3 regions of the Halomonas sp. IOP_6 genome follow, and region 1 is predicted to be linked to each of the others. Evidence: predicted binding sites of a transcription regulator. Region 1 holds the regulator's gene; each other region holds the start of a gene.
What was found. Region 1 encodes PhoB, which activates phosphate uptake and scavenging genes when phosphate is short. Its sites were predicted from a motif close to TGTCATANNNNTGTCANA; they were not measured.

Region 1 (4,807 bases):
CTTTAGAGTCATCATCGGTTGTGCTGGAACGGCTTGAGGGAGTGTATATCAGAGTATTGTCATTGTCGTTAATCAGATCCTTAGCTGAATAGGTCGCAGGGCCCGATGTGTTACGAGATTGAGGCTGAATAATTTCTTGGTTATCAGCACGCTCTTGGTTCAACTCAATGGAAGATTGCGCAAATGCCATTGGGCTTGCGATAAGGCCCAGCGAGAGGCCCAAAACTGAAGTATTTTTAACAAATGATTTCAACAACATAAATAAAAGCTCCTTACTACATGGAGCAACCGACAATGTAATGATACAAGGTACCCTTTTTTGCCAGTCGCTGAACGTGTCATCTGAATAATTGCATTTCTAATACCAAGAAACAGTGGGCAATGTAACAATGATTATACTATACACAAAAAATTAGACCCCACCGAAGTGGGGTCTTGAGCACTCTTAGTATCGCGATACGTAACGCTAGCTTCCTATCCGTTTGAGGGGCTCCAACCTTGGAATTAACCCTAACTAGCGTGTTGACCGTCGAAAGATTCAATCCTTGAATCTAGGAGCATCCATGCGATTTGACATCCTTGCCTCTGAATAGCTCATCCATAAGCGTAAGAGTTATAATACCTTTTGAAAAGATATGTAACCAAAGTTAATGTTACATGCCGCTATTTTCTTCAGGCAACTCATCTGTGCTGTCATAGCCGGACTCTGAATCGTCCTGGCTCGTTGAACTAGGATTCATGTCGCTGGCGTTATCACCTTCGTCATGGGTCAAATCTTGGCTGTCATAATCACTTGAATCTGTTGTGCTTCCAGGCTGAGAATCGACAGGCTGTTCATCTGGGGAAATATTGTTTGCTGGATCCGCTGGCTCTTGAGCAAATACCGCAGGGCTAGCAACCAGACCAAACGCTACACTTAAAATACCAGCTTTCTTGAGTAATTCCTTGGACATCATATTCCATCTCCTCGATCGCTGTTCAATACTGCTAAATGGTAAGAAAGACTGCCTTTCGGCTTACCAGTTCCTGTGGTTTTCTCTCTTATTTAAGACACTGCAGATGCCATGCCAAAAAGCAAAAAATAATAAAAAAACGTTAATAAACATTAATTTATATATTTTAAGAAATAAATAAGACGTTTAGAATCTTTCAACTTAGGCAGGAAAAGTGGCTACAAATGGCACATGAGCATTATTTGACCATACTTACATGACACCGTGACACACTTATACAACATCTAGACAGCATTGCGCGGTATGGACTCGTCTTCGACAACGCGTGATGGCGGAAAAACACAGCGAAAGAGAGCCCCTTCGCCAGGGTGGGATTCAATTTGTAGCAGTGCATCATGTCTCAGCAGCACATGTTTCACAATCGCTAGACCAAGGCCCGTTCCACCGGTAGCCGTACTGCGACCTTTATCAACACGATAAAAACGCTCGGTTAAACGCGGAATGTGGACAGGATCTATTCCTTCGCCGTCGTCGTCGACTTCAATACAAGCACTGCCATTCGGCATGGTTTTCCAGCGAAGTGTTATCTGACTACCCTCTGGCGTATACCGCACAGCGTTAAACACTAGGTTTGAAATCGCACTATGCAGTTCTTGCTCGCTGCCAATGAGCCGCGCATCACTTTCAAGCACGACTTGGACATTGTGCTGTTGATTAGAGAGCGCTAGCGCATCGCGGCGAATACTGTCGAGCATCGGCCCTAACACCAGCGCATGATGATCCTCGCCACCTTGGTCAATTTCTAACCGAGAGAGCAGTAGCAGATCATTTACTAAGTTTTGCATACGCTTCGTCTGCTCTTCCATTTGAGCAATACCTCGGCCCAAACGTGGTGGAAGTTGCTCTTTCAAGTCGCCGTAAGTTTCTAAATAACCCGTCAGTACTGTTAGCGGCGTGCGCAGCTCATGGGAAACATTGGCGACAAAATCACGACGCATCTGCTCTAGGCGATGCAAACGGGTAATGTCTCGCGCCATTACCAAGCGTTCATCATCACCATAGAGTGTAATTTGATATTGCAGGATACGCCGTTCATCGATGGGCGACGTTAAGGTCAGCGGCTCACCGTATTTACGCGCATTAAAGTAGCTGATAAATCGAGGATCACGAAGCAGGTTGGTAATATGCTGGCCACGGTCGTGGGCCGTTTGTAAGCCCAGCATTTCGGTCGCAGCACTGTTCCACCATTCTAAGTCACCATGTCGATCTAGCATAACGACACTGTCACGCATCGCTTCGGATGATTCCTGGATACGTGCAAGGGTGGCACGTAAGCGATTCTGGGTAATCCGTTGGCTCTTTTGGTAGCGATACAAGCGATCAAAAAGTTCGCCCCACATACCGCTTGCAGCAGGGGGTTCATCATGAGGGTGGAGCGTTAACCACTTAAAGAGTGCACGCAGTTGGCGCAGTTGATAAACCAAGCAAACGGCAAGGCCTGCAGCAACCCCAAGCCCTGGCATACCTAGCAACCATCCGAGACAAGCCCCCAGGGCAGCTAACCATGCAATCCGCCATAGTTCTCGGCTCCACAGGCGCACCGTTACACCCGCGCGGAAAAACGGTACCCAGTGCCTCTCACCGTTTGAATGAGACTCTGGTGAGCTTCCCCTAAGGCCTTACGTAGACGTCGGATGTGAACATCTACCGTCCGCTCTTCAACGTATACGTTACCACCCCACACTTGATCGAGCAGTTGGCTACGTGTATAGGCGCGCTCTTGGTGCGTCATGAAAAACTGCAGCAGGCGGTACTCCGTCGGCCCCATTTCTAACGCCTTACCGTAAGCACTCACACGATGGCTCACTGGGTCTAATAGCAAGCCATTAATTTCAATAGGATCTTCGACACCACGGGGGGTAGTACGTCGCAATACTGCTTTTAAGCGAGCCACCAGTTCGCGGGGAGAGAAAGGCTTGGTGATATAGTCATCCGCCCCGGCCTCAAGTCCTTGAATCTTGTTATCTTCTTCGCCTTTAGCGGTCAGCATAATGATAGGCACTTCGGCAGTGGCTTCTTCACGCTTTAAGCGCCTTGCAAGCTCAATACCACTGGTGCCCGGCATCATCCAATCCAGCAAAAGCAGATCTGGCTGGTGGTCAACCATCATCGCGTGGGCATCCTGGGCGTTATCCGCTTCAAGCACGCGATAGTCAGCCATTTCCAGCGCCACTGCGATCATCTCGCGAATAGGCGCCTCATCATCGACAATCAAAACGGTCTTGGCGGTCATTCCAGGGCCTCACGGTGTTCAATGAAAACTAATTTAAAAAAATAGTTCAAAAAAACAGTTCAAAGACATGTCAGTGACGATAACACCATGACTTGATGACAATTCTATGACATAGAGGATATTTAGCCAGTTATTGGCCACCAACTTAGTGCAATACCTGCAAAAATTAACAAGCCTGACCAATGATTATTAAGAAATGCCTGGAAGCAGCGGTCGCGCTCACGGCCAGCAATTAATCGTTGTTGGTGGACAAACGTGGCAGCCATAGCGGCTAGCCCAAGCCAGAAAAAGCCACCTAAACCAACACGCCATCCTACCCAGGCAAGTAGTCCAAGTGCCGCCACTTGCAGCACACCAATTATCAGACGATCAGCGCTACCAAACAGCACCGCGGTAGATTTGATACCAATTTTTAGGTCATCGTCGCGGTCAACCATGGCGTATTGAGTATCGTAGGCAACGGTCCACAGCACATTAGCACTAAACAATAGCCATGCTTCAAACGGTACATGACCCAATACCGCACCGAATGCCATGGGGATCGCCCAAGAGAATGCAGCCCCCAGCACCACCTGAGGTAAATGGGTGTAGCGCTTCATAAACGGATAAATGAACGCTAATACAACACCACCTATCGACAACAGCACCGTAAACCAATTGGTCAATAGCACTAAAATGAAAGCAGTGGCTACCAGCGCTATAAACAGCAACTGCGCCTCGGCTTCACTGATACGACCAGTGGCTAGAGGACGATGTTTAGTGCGCTTTACATGGCCATCGAAATGACGATCAGCATAATCATTAACCACGCAGCCCGCAGCGCGCATAACATAAACGCCAGCAATAAAGATCAGCAGAACATTCCGTCCAGGCACGCCCTCTGCCGCTATCCACAAAGCCCACAAGGTGGGCCACATCAATAGCCAAGTACCAATCGGGCGATCCAACCGCATTAAATGTAAAAAATCAGCCACTCGAGCCCACCCCGTTGGCCTCAACAGAGAACGGTCCATGCTTACCTCTCAAAAAGAAAACGCTGGCGATAGCCTAGCGCGAAGACAGGGCAAGATCATCTGCCATGGTTGATAAAAAGTATTCCTGCACTAACAGCGACAGCCCACTGTGCTGAAACACTGAGCGCCGACCCCATACGCTATCTAAAAGCGACGCAGAGTGTTCCGCGACAAAGCGTGGCTGATGGCGAGTGGCGTAGAGTGGCCCGCGCACCAAGTCAGGTTGTTGAAACAGCCAGCTGCCTAGTGAACGCTCGCCAAGCCCTTCTAACCCCTTACCTTGTAATTGACTAAGTGGCGCTACCGAGCGTGCTACTACCCAGGGCTTATCACCTACACACAACGCTACTTCCCTCAGCCATGCATAGCGGCGCGGTTCAATTCCCAGCGCTAGCGCTTCGTCCCGCAGAGGTAAGCCAATCGTTTGACGTAACAATTGCACCCGAAACGCGTTTGTGCCGCCTGCGATGGTTAACCGCGTCGTTAAGGAGTCCGTCGATGCCACCCACTGCCACCACGAAGCGCTCATTGCAGGGCGAGCCGCAGCA
Region 2 (4,807 bases), on a different contig from region 1:
CAAACGTGCTGAAGTGATCGCCGAGCGGTTGGAAAAAATGGGCTTACCTGATGCGCTCGAAAAGGCACGCGCCCAGGCAGGCAGCGACCGCCCCTTAGGCAGGCCTGACTTTGCCCGCGCGCTGGTCGCTGAAGGAGTGGTTGATGACTGGGCAGGCGCGTTTAAGCGCTATTTAGGCAGTGGTAAAAAAGGCGATGTAAAAGCTCATTGGCCGGAAATCAGTGATGCAGTAGCCTGGGTGGTGGCCTCAGGTGGTGTGGCAGTGCTGGCGCACCCGCTGCGCTATGGGCTTACCCGGCGCAAGCGAGGTTTGCTGATGGATACCTTTCAAGCCGCCGGTGGGCAGAGCGTTGAGCTGGTGAGTGGTCAGCAGAATCCAGACAGCACTCGCGATCTCGCTCGGCAATTAGTGGAGCGTGACTTATACGCCTCCATGGGCAGCGATTTTCATTTTCCTGGCAGCCACGCCGCCCCCGGCAGTATGAGCTTAATACCGCGCACTGCTGCGCCGCCGATTTGGCAGCATCCGCGCTTAGTTCATTTGCGCGATGCGCCCAGTGGTATGTTAGGTCCTGGGTCTTAAACCGCATATCGGCTAACCTAGAAACTAAATGGACAACGATATGCCCAAGGGCAGGAGCAAGCGATGAGTCAATATTTTCAGATTCACCCCGAAAACCCGCAGAAACGCTTGATTGATCAAGCGATAGATATTATCCGCAAAGGTGGTGTGGTCGCGTATCCGACGGACTCGGGCTATGCACTGGGTTGTCACTTAGGTGAAAAGAAAGCCATTGAGAAGATCAAATGGCTGCGCTCGTTAGACGATAAACACAATTTCACGCTGATGTGTTCGGATCTTTCCGAGATTGGCACTTACGCGAAAGTGGATAACGCAGTGTTTCGGCTGCTGAAGGCTCATACCCCTGGCCCATACACCTTTATTTTGGATGCTACCACAGAGGTGCCGCGCCTGTTGCTGCATCCGAAGCGCCGCTCCATTGGCGTGCGTGTGCCTGATCACCACATTACCCACGCGCTGCTTGATGCGTTAGGTGAGCCGTTGATGAGCGTCACGTTAATTCCGGTAGGAGAGACCCTGCCAATGAGCGATCCTGAGGAGATTCGCGACCGCTTCGGGGCACACCTTGATGCCATTATCGACGGCGGTGCCTGCCATCTTGACCCCACGAGTGTGATTGACCTACGCGAGCTGCCGCCCAAAATTGTGCGGGAAGGCCGCGGCGATATTACGCCGTTTACGAGTTAACACCATTCTCTAGTTGGTATTGGTAACCCCCTTGGTGAAAAGTCTCGAGGGGGTTGCTGTCGTCCCGCCTGTCTCTCCATCACCCAAAATCCACAAAAAACATTAAACATGATATGCGTATCAACTTATTCATTTAGCGCGCTATCTTTCTTATTTGAATGATCAATAAAAATAAATTATGATGATTATGCTTACTATTGATAATTAATAATGATGGATGGTGTGGGATTCCCCTCTTAACCTAATAACCATCACTGACAGGAGATTGCTTAATGATGATATCTCGATACCGCAACGCTGCTACTGCAACCGCATTTGCAAGCTTGGCGCTACTTCCTTTATCAGGGAACGCAGTAGCCGACGACGCTAGCGCTTGTGATCAAGTTGAGTACGCCATGGGGCTTCGTTACCAACAGCAATCCGCAGAAATAACTGCTTTACAGCGCCAAGGCTTTGAACTGGCGACCTATCGCTTGGAAAAACAGATTGAGGTGCATGGTGAGGGTGCCGATTTGGCCATCATTACCGATGTGGATGAGACGCTCATCGATAACAGCGCTTTGCTAGTGCGCGATATGCAGGCCTGCCACGACTTCACTACTTGGGATACTTGGTTGCATTGGGAGCGCGAGGGCGAGCCACGTTTGATCCCAGGGGCAAAAGACTTTCTCGAATTTGCCGATGAGCAAGGTGTGTCGATCTACTATGTGTCGGATCGCTACCAAGAAAATAAAGCGGACACGCTGGCCACTATGGAAGCATTAGAGCTTCCCCAGGTATCTGACGAACGCGTCATGCTACTTGGCCCACCGAAGACCGAGCGCCGCGCTATCGTCGAAGACAGTCATACATTAGTGATGCAGTTGGGCGATACGCTGCATGACTTCTCGGGTGATTTTGTCGGCGCAAGCCTTGAAGAGCAGCGCGACCTGGTTAACGACCACGCTGAGCGTTTTGGTCAAGACTGGATTGTTTTCCCCAATGCCAGTTACGGAAGCTGGAGCGACGCGGAGCTTAACGCGTGGGAAGCTCCGTTTGAAAGCGAATAAAATGTAACCACTTCCATCGTGCCGTTACTATATAGGAGACGCCCTGGTTAATAGCCAGGGCGTTTTCCTTATTAGCCCCGCAAGTTGTCCCCGTGCCGCTAGTCACTAACATGTCATTCACCTGTCATTGGTTGTCACTAAATTATCTTGGTGGCCGTGAACATAGCGATATGCCATAACAAATCGAACCTTGTCGGTGTGAGCGCGTTTCATTAAGACAACCGTGACGGCTCCACCCCCATTGGATATTCCTGCCACTAGACTTTTCTTAACTTGCCTTGCCCTGGGTCACGGTGGAAATTGTGCCTGTGGAGGCGGCTGAGACGCCAACGGGCGTCAACCTGTATTCAATAAGGAAACCAACCAATGAACCGTCATAAGCTTTTTATGGCATCCTTACTGACGTCCTCTCTGCTGGTGGGCTGCGGTGATAACGCTAACGCTGATGATACCAATGCCTCCGTGTTCGACAACTTCCCCGCCGCTGGTGTGTTTCTTCCCCACAGCGTATTACGGGATGATCTACTAGATGGCAAATCTCAGCAGGCTTTTGAGATCCGTAATGGTGGCTTTGGGTCGGCAATGACGGCTCATCCCACGGATTCAACGCGCTTCTATGCATTGACTGACCGCGGCCCCAATGCCAATTTTGTTGGTGACTATGGCAAGGGAAAAATATTTCCGACACCGGACTATACGCCCCGTATCGGCTTGTTTGAGGTTCAAGCGAACGGTGTGATCGAACAGGTTACTACCATTCTGCTCAAGCGCCCCGATGGAACCGAGATCAGTGGCCTGCCTAACAGTTTGGCACTCGGCGGAACGGGTGAAACTCCTTACCATGCCAATGGTCAACCGATCTTGGTGGACGATAGCCAGCCCTATAATGAAGTTACTAATCCGATCCGCTTGGATGATTATGGTCTGGATGGCGAGGGGCTGGTGGCACTCTCGGACGGCACCTTCTGGGTTAGCGATGAGTATGGCCCGCACATGGTCCACTTCGATGCTGAAGGTCGTGAAATCGGCCGTATCAACCCCTTTGCCGACGACGACCGGGTCGAGATGAACCTGCCGGCAGAGTTTGCCAACCGGCGTGCTAACCGAGGTATGGAAGGGCTGGCTATCACGCCGGATGAGGAAACGCTGGTAGGTATTATGCAGTCCACTCTGTACAACCCGGGCAGCACGGTGAAAGACCTGGATATCACCCGCATCGTCACAGTGGACCTGGGCTCGGGCGAGACTGGACAGTATCTCTACCGCCAAGAGCAAAACCAGAATTCCAACTCAGAGCTTGTTGCCCTGAGCGCCACTGAGTTTTTGGTGCTTGAACGAGATGGCCGTTTTCTGAACGGTGGTCCTGATGGCACTGAGGCAGCGACACCCGATGCTCAGAAGCAGGTTTATCGCATTGACCTTGCCTCAGGCACCAATCTTGAAACGGTCTCAGCCAACGGCGACCTGAAACAGGATGCCGAACTGGGTCTAACCTTGGCAGGCAAAACCTTGGAAGAAGTGGTTCTAGAGCAGGGATGGGGTGCTCTGGCCAGCGCTGGAATTGAGCCAGTGAGCAAGTCTCTGGTGGTGGGTATGGTGGCGGAAGTCAACTATCCCCACGATAAAATGGAAGGTCTATGGGTGATTGATGACCAACGCTTGGGGGTGCTGAACGACGATGACTTCGCCACCTGGTCCACTGAGGGTCAACTCGAGCAGAAAATGCTGGACGCCAACACTGTGGATGGCGGCCGCCTGTTTATTATCGAGGCCGACCTGAGCACCGATTGATCAACGTAGCGGCCTAGCTAACCACGCAACTCCCTTCTAAATGAACGCTGCGCGCCCTAGGTTTGGCTATTTTGTTTAGCTGTCCTGGGGCGTGTTTGTGTCTTCGTCTCCCTCGTGACTATCTTTTTTGTTTGCTTCTTTCTTACGTGGGTCTTCGCTGTCTTCATCCAGCCAGGTGCCACAGCGCAGGCAGTAACGAGCGCGCTTTTCGTGGCGGTCATGGCCACAGCCGGGGCAGGCTTCTTCTGAATAACGGTCTTCACGAATAGAGCGGATAACCTGGGCGGAAAATACCCCGGTAGGCACAGCGATAATCGAATACCCCAACAGCATCAGGATCATCGTGATCGCTTTGCCTAACGACGTGGCTGGGACAATATCGCCGTAGCCCACCGTGGTCATACTGACGATCGCCCAATACATCGACATAGGAATACTGGTAAAGCCGGCTTCTGGCGACTCGATGGTGTACATCAGCGCAGCAAACAGTATGACGACCATCATGATGCTGCTAAAAAACAGCAGGATTTGACGAAGGCTGCGTTTAAGCGCATCGAGCAGTAAACGCCCCTCGCCGATAAACTCCATCAACCTCAGAATCCGGAAGATGCGTAGCACTCGCAGTATCCTTACGATGACGAGTCCGTGCGCACCAGGCATCAATAGTACTAACCAAGCTGGGATAATCGCGATCACA
Region 3 (4,807 bases), on a different contig from region 1:
TGGCAAGCTTTTTATCCAATAGCGGGAAGCAGGTTTCTACGCGATGGAACATATTGCGTGACATAAAATCAGCGCTTGAGCACCATGTTTCTGGTTTGCCGTCATTGTGAAAATGGAAAACGCGGGTATGTTCTAAAAAACGCCCAATAATCGACCGGACACGGATATTTTCTGAAACACCCTCGATACCGGGTTTCAAACAGCACATGCCGCGAATGATCAGGTCGCACTCTACGCCTGCTTGCGAGGCGCGATAAAGCGCTTTGATAAGCTTGGGCTCTGTTAGCGAATTGCACTTAATAATGATGTGCCCGCGCTTACCTTTAAGCGCCACCTGAGCTTCACGGTCAATCATTTCGACTAAGCGCTCGTGAAGCGTAAAGGGGGCGTGGAGCAACGTGTCGATCTTGCGCGCGCGGCCCATGCCAGAAAGCTGCTGGAACACCTTGTGCACGTCCGCGCATAGTGCTGTATTGGCAGTTAGCAGGCTGTAATCGGTATATAGTTTCGCTGTTTTAGAGTGGTAGTTGCCGGTGCCTAAATGTGCGTAGTGGCGCAGCTCGCCCTTCTCACGTCGCACGATATGTAGCATTTTGGCATGGGTTTTATAGGCCATGATGCCGTAAATCACGATGGCGCCGGCTTCTTGCAGGCGTGATGCTAACTGAAGATTGTCGGCCTCATCGAAACGCGCCCGCAGCTCGATAACAACGGTGACTTCTTTGCCTTGGCTGGCGGCATCGACCAGAGCACTCACTATCGTTGAATCTGCGCCCGTGCGGTACAGAGTCTGCTTGATTGCCAGTACGTCCGGATCGCGTGCGGCCTCGCGTAGTAGGTCTTCAATAGGTGAAAAAGACTGGAATGGGTGATGAAGCAGGATATCGCTTTTGGCAATAGCGCTAAATAGGCTGCCACCCTTTAATGCTTTTGGCACGCTAGGCGAATAGGGGCGATAGAGCAGTTCCGGTCGGTCAACATCACCGAGTACAGCCATCATGCGGGTCAAATTTACCGGCCCTTGAACACGGTATAAGTCGCTGCTTTCTAGCTCAAACTGGCGCAGCAAGAAACTGATCAAGTCATCTGGACAATTATCAGCGACTTCAAGGCGAACACCACTGCCATAACGGCGGGCTAATAGCTCGCCACGTAGCGCTGATGCCAAGTCTGAGACCTCTTCTGGGTCGACGGTCATATCGGCATTGCGGGTCAGCCGGAACTGATAACAACCGCGCACACGCATACCGGGGAAGAGTTCCTCTGCATGAGCGTGAATCATCGATGACAAGAAAATATACTCAGAGAAACCTTCTGCACACAGAGCTTTAGGCAGTGCCATCAAGCGAGGCAGTGAGCGAGGCGCTGGCAGTATTGCCATGCCACCAGCCCGACCAAAGGCGTCCTTTCCCTCTAGTTCAACAATGAAGTTGAGGCTTTTATTAACCAAACGCGGAAACGGGTGGGAAGGGTCTAAGCCAATGGGGCTGATGACCGGCATGATTTCGTTATCAAAAAAACCTTTAACCCAAGCTTTTTGCTCGTCGGTCCACTGATCGCGACGACGAAAGCGTAGCCCCTGAGCTTCCAGCGCGGGCAGCAGTGTTTCGTTCAATATTTGATATTGGCGGGCAATTTGCTGATGCGCGATATCCGAGATTTCTGCCAGCACAGCCTTAGGTAAGCGGCCGTCGGCGGCGGTGGTATCGTCACCTAATGCCATTTGGTGTTTAAGCCCAGCAACTCTTATCTCAAAAAACTCATCCATGTTGGATGAAAATATCAGCAGAAACATCAGCCGGTTAAGTAGCGGATGTGCATCGTCCAGGGCTTGTTCAAGCACCCGGATATTGAATTGCAGATGAGAAAGCTCGCGATTGAAGTAAAGCTGCGGGTCGTCAAGATCCGCTTCCAAGTGAGCCTCTTTCGCGTGAACTCCGGTGGGGGTACGATTGATACGCAATGGCAAAGCCTCTCCCTCGCCACTTACCGTCTCGTTTGCAGCGTTCGTTGACTCGCTAGAAAATGCTGGCGTGGAATCTGCTGATTGATCGTCCATGGCTGCCCCCCCGGTGGTGGTTCATACTCATCATAGCGTGATAACTACTGTTAATAGGAGTATGCCGGGAAAAGATGACAAACAAGTGTCACCGGTTTGTCATCTTTGAAGGTTTGACCCCTGAAATTAACGCTGTAACAAGCGTGCTGCTTCTAAGGCAAAATAGGTTAAAATCCCATCGGCACCTGCTCGCTTGAAGCACATCAGTGACTCAAGAATGACGGGTTCGGCCTCAAGCCAGCCGTTGTCGAAAGCGGCGCGATGCATGGCGTACTCACCGCTGACTTGATAAGCGAATGTCGGTACTTGGAGTTCGCTTTTTACACGACGTACGATATCCAAGTAAGGCATGCCAGGTTTTACCATTACCATATCAGCGCCTTCAGCGATATCCATAGCGACTTCATGCAGTGCTTCATCACTATTGGCAGGATCCATCTGATAGGTGCGTTTGTCCGCTTTGCCAAGATTGGCGGCAGAGCCGACTGCATCACGGAAAGGGCCGTAATATTTAGAGGCGTACTTAGCGCTATACGCCATAATACGCACATTATGCAGGTGTTCCTGCTCCAACACTTGACGTATGGCGCCGATGCGGCCATCCATCATATCGGAAGGTGCCACGACATCGGCGCCTGCTTCGGCGTGGGAGAGCGCCTGTTTGAGTAGCGTATCCACTGTGCGGTCATTTTGCACATAGCCGTGCTCATCAAGAATGCCGTCCTGTCCGTGGCTAGTATAGGGGTCAAGGGCGACATCGGTAATAATGCCAAGCTCTGGTAGTGCTTCTTTTAGCGCCCGTACACTACGCTGGACAAGACCATTCGAGTTGTAAGCCTCTTCTGCTAACTCGCTTTTTTGCTCAGCGCTGACAACGGGGAAGAGAGCTAAGGCAGGAATACCCAGCGCGTAGGCCTCACGTGCCTGCTCAATCAGCAGGTCGATGGAAAGACGCTCAACACCGGGCATTGAGGCAATCGCTTCGCGCTGATTTTCGCCTTCCAGTACAAAAACCGGCAAAATCAAATCGCTGGGTGTTAGCGTCGACTCCTGCATTAAGCGACGTGAGAAATCGTCGCGACGCATACGGCGAAGTCTGGTGGCAGGGAAGTGACGGGGAGCAGAGGTGTTCAACGGCTTTCTCCAAACAATCGCATAGTCAATCGAATAGTGGGTGCCCTAAAAGGCCTAACGTGAGTATATCAGTCCTGCACTGCAGCGAAAGCGGGCTTGTGATAGCTGGCTTGTAGTGGCTTTATAGACTGACTAAAGTGAGCCACTCAGCGACGCTAAGTGGCGACGATTTAACAGCGATAATAAGCGCTACGATAAGGAGATAAGCATGACCAAACAGGTAGCAATCGTATTAGCAGGCTGCGGCGTTTTTGATGGTTCTGAAATCTATGAAACAACGCTAACGCTGCTGCGCCTTGATCAGTTAGGGATTGGCTATCGCTGCTTTGCGCCGGATGTCGCTCAGCATCATGTGATTAACCACTTAACCCAAGAGCCTGTCGAGGGCGAGCAGCGCAATGTACTGCTGGAGTCGGCGCGCCTTGCCCGTGGTGATATTAGCCCGATTACTGAGCTAGATGCAGATGACTTTGATGCGGTCATTGTTCCTGGTGGCTTTGGTGTCGCTAAAAACCTGTCTGATTTTGCCGACCAGGGCGATAGCATGCAGGTACTTGAGAGCGTGAAAGAGGCGCTGGTAGGCTTTAAAGAAGAGGCAAAACCCATTGGCCTGATGTGTATTGCTCCTGTTTTGGTCCCGCGCCTGCTTGGCGAAGGTGTGGCCGTGACGATTGGTCATGATCCGAGTGTTTCTGGCGCCATTAGTGCGATGGGTGGCCTGCATCGCAGCTGTGGCGTAGAAGACATTGTGGTAGATCATGAGCATCGGGTGGTAACGACGCCTGCTTACATGCTGGCGACCCGTATCAGTGAGGCCGCAACAGGTATCTTTAAGTTGGTAGACCGCATTGATGAAATGATGGGCTAATGTTTTCTAGGTAATCGGCTATTCGTATGAAGAGCAAAAGCCTCTCGTATGAAGAGCAAAAGCCTCTGTCATGTTCCCATGGCAGAGGCTTTTTTTGAGCAGTGTATCGCCTTTAATAGTGCTTTTAGGTCTCTTGTTCCTCAGCGTCATCCGCCTTTGCCTTACGGCGTACCAACCGGCCAAACAATAGGCCCACCTCATAAAGTAGATACATCGGTATCGCTAACAGGCTTTGAGAAATAATGTCGGGAGGAGTAAGCAGCATGCCCACCACAAAGCAGCCTAAAATAATGTAGGGGCGCTTTTTAGAAAGGCTCTCGACCGTGGTCGCGCCAGACAGTATTAGCAGAAATGTTGCGATGGGGATTTCAAACGCAACACCAAAGGCGAAAAATAGCTTAAGTACAAAGTTCAAATACTGATTAATATCGGTCATTACCGCCACGTTTTCCGGCCCGGTCTGGGTGAAAAACTCAAAGAGCAGCGGAAAAACCACGTAATAAGCGAAGGCTGCCCCAGCGTAAAATAGCGCTATGCTAGAGACCAGAATGGGTATCGCCAGCGCTTTTTCGTTATCGTAAAGCCCAGGTGCTACAAATGCCCATGCTTGGTGCAGTACGAAGGGGATAGCGATAAAGACGGCGACTACCAGGGTTAGTTTGAAGGGCGCCAAGAAGGGCGAGGCTACCTCGGTGGCGATCATCTGTGAGCCTTCTGGCAACAGTGCCATTAATGGCTCAGCCACA

Region 2: the regulator PhoB is predicted to act here: its motif matches at 2,431-2,448, upstream of K7H08_RS04415 (esterase-like activity of phytase family protein).
Region 3: the regulator PhoB is predicted to act here: its motif matches at 2,146-2,163, upstream of ppk1 (polyphosphate kinase 1).

The regions. Positions count from the first base shown of each region.
Region 1 covers NZ_JAIRBO010000004.1:138,228-143,034, reverse strand. Annotated here, with positions in the region: gene K7H08_RS09045 (hypothetical protein) at 1-259, opposite strand, end outside; gene K7H08_RS09040 (hypothetical protein) at 654-956, opposite strand; gene phoR (phosphate regulon sensor histidine kinase PhoR) at 1,238-2,554, opposite strand; gene phoB (phosphate regulon transcriptional regulator PhoB) at 2,557-3,246, opposite strand; gene ubiA (4-hydroxybenzoate octaprenyltransferase) at 3,369-4,259, opposite strand; gene K7H08_RS09020 (chorismate--pyruvate lyase family protein) at 4,294-4,807, opposite strand, start outside.
Region 2 covers NZ_JAIRBO010000002.1:179,049-183,855, forward strand. Annotated here, with positions in the region: gene K7H08_RS04400 (PHP domain-containing protein) at 1-583, shown strand, start outside; gene K7H08_RS04405 (L-threonylcarbamoyladenylate synthase) at 647-1,270, shown strand; gene K7H08_RS04410 (5'-nucleotidase, lipoprotein e(P4) family) at 1,543-2,319, shown strand; gene K7H08_RS04415 (esterase-like activity of phytase family protein) at 2,686-4,110, shown strand; gene K7H08_RS04420 (ion transporter) at 4,186-4,807, opposite strand, start outside.
Region 3 covers NZ_JAIRBO010000009.1:43,290-48,096, reverse strand. Annotated here, with positions in the region: gene ppk1 (polyphosphate kinase 1) at 1-2,059, opposite strand, end outside; gene hemB (porphobilinogen synthase) at 2,186-3,193, opposite strand; gene elbB (isoprenoid biosynthesis glyoxalase ElbB) at 3,402-4,061, shown strand; gene tatC (twin-arginine translocase subunit TatC) at 4,186-4,807, opposite strand, start outside.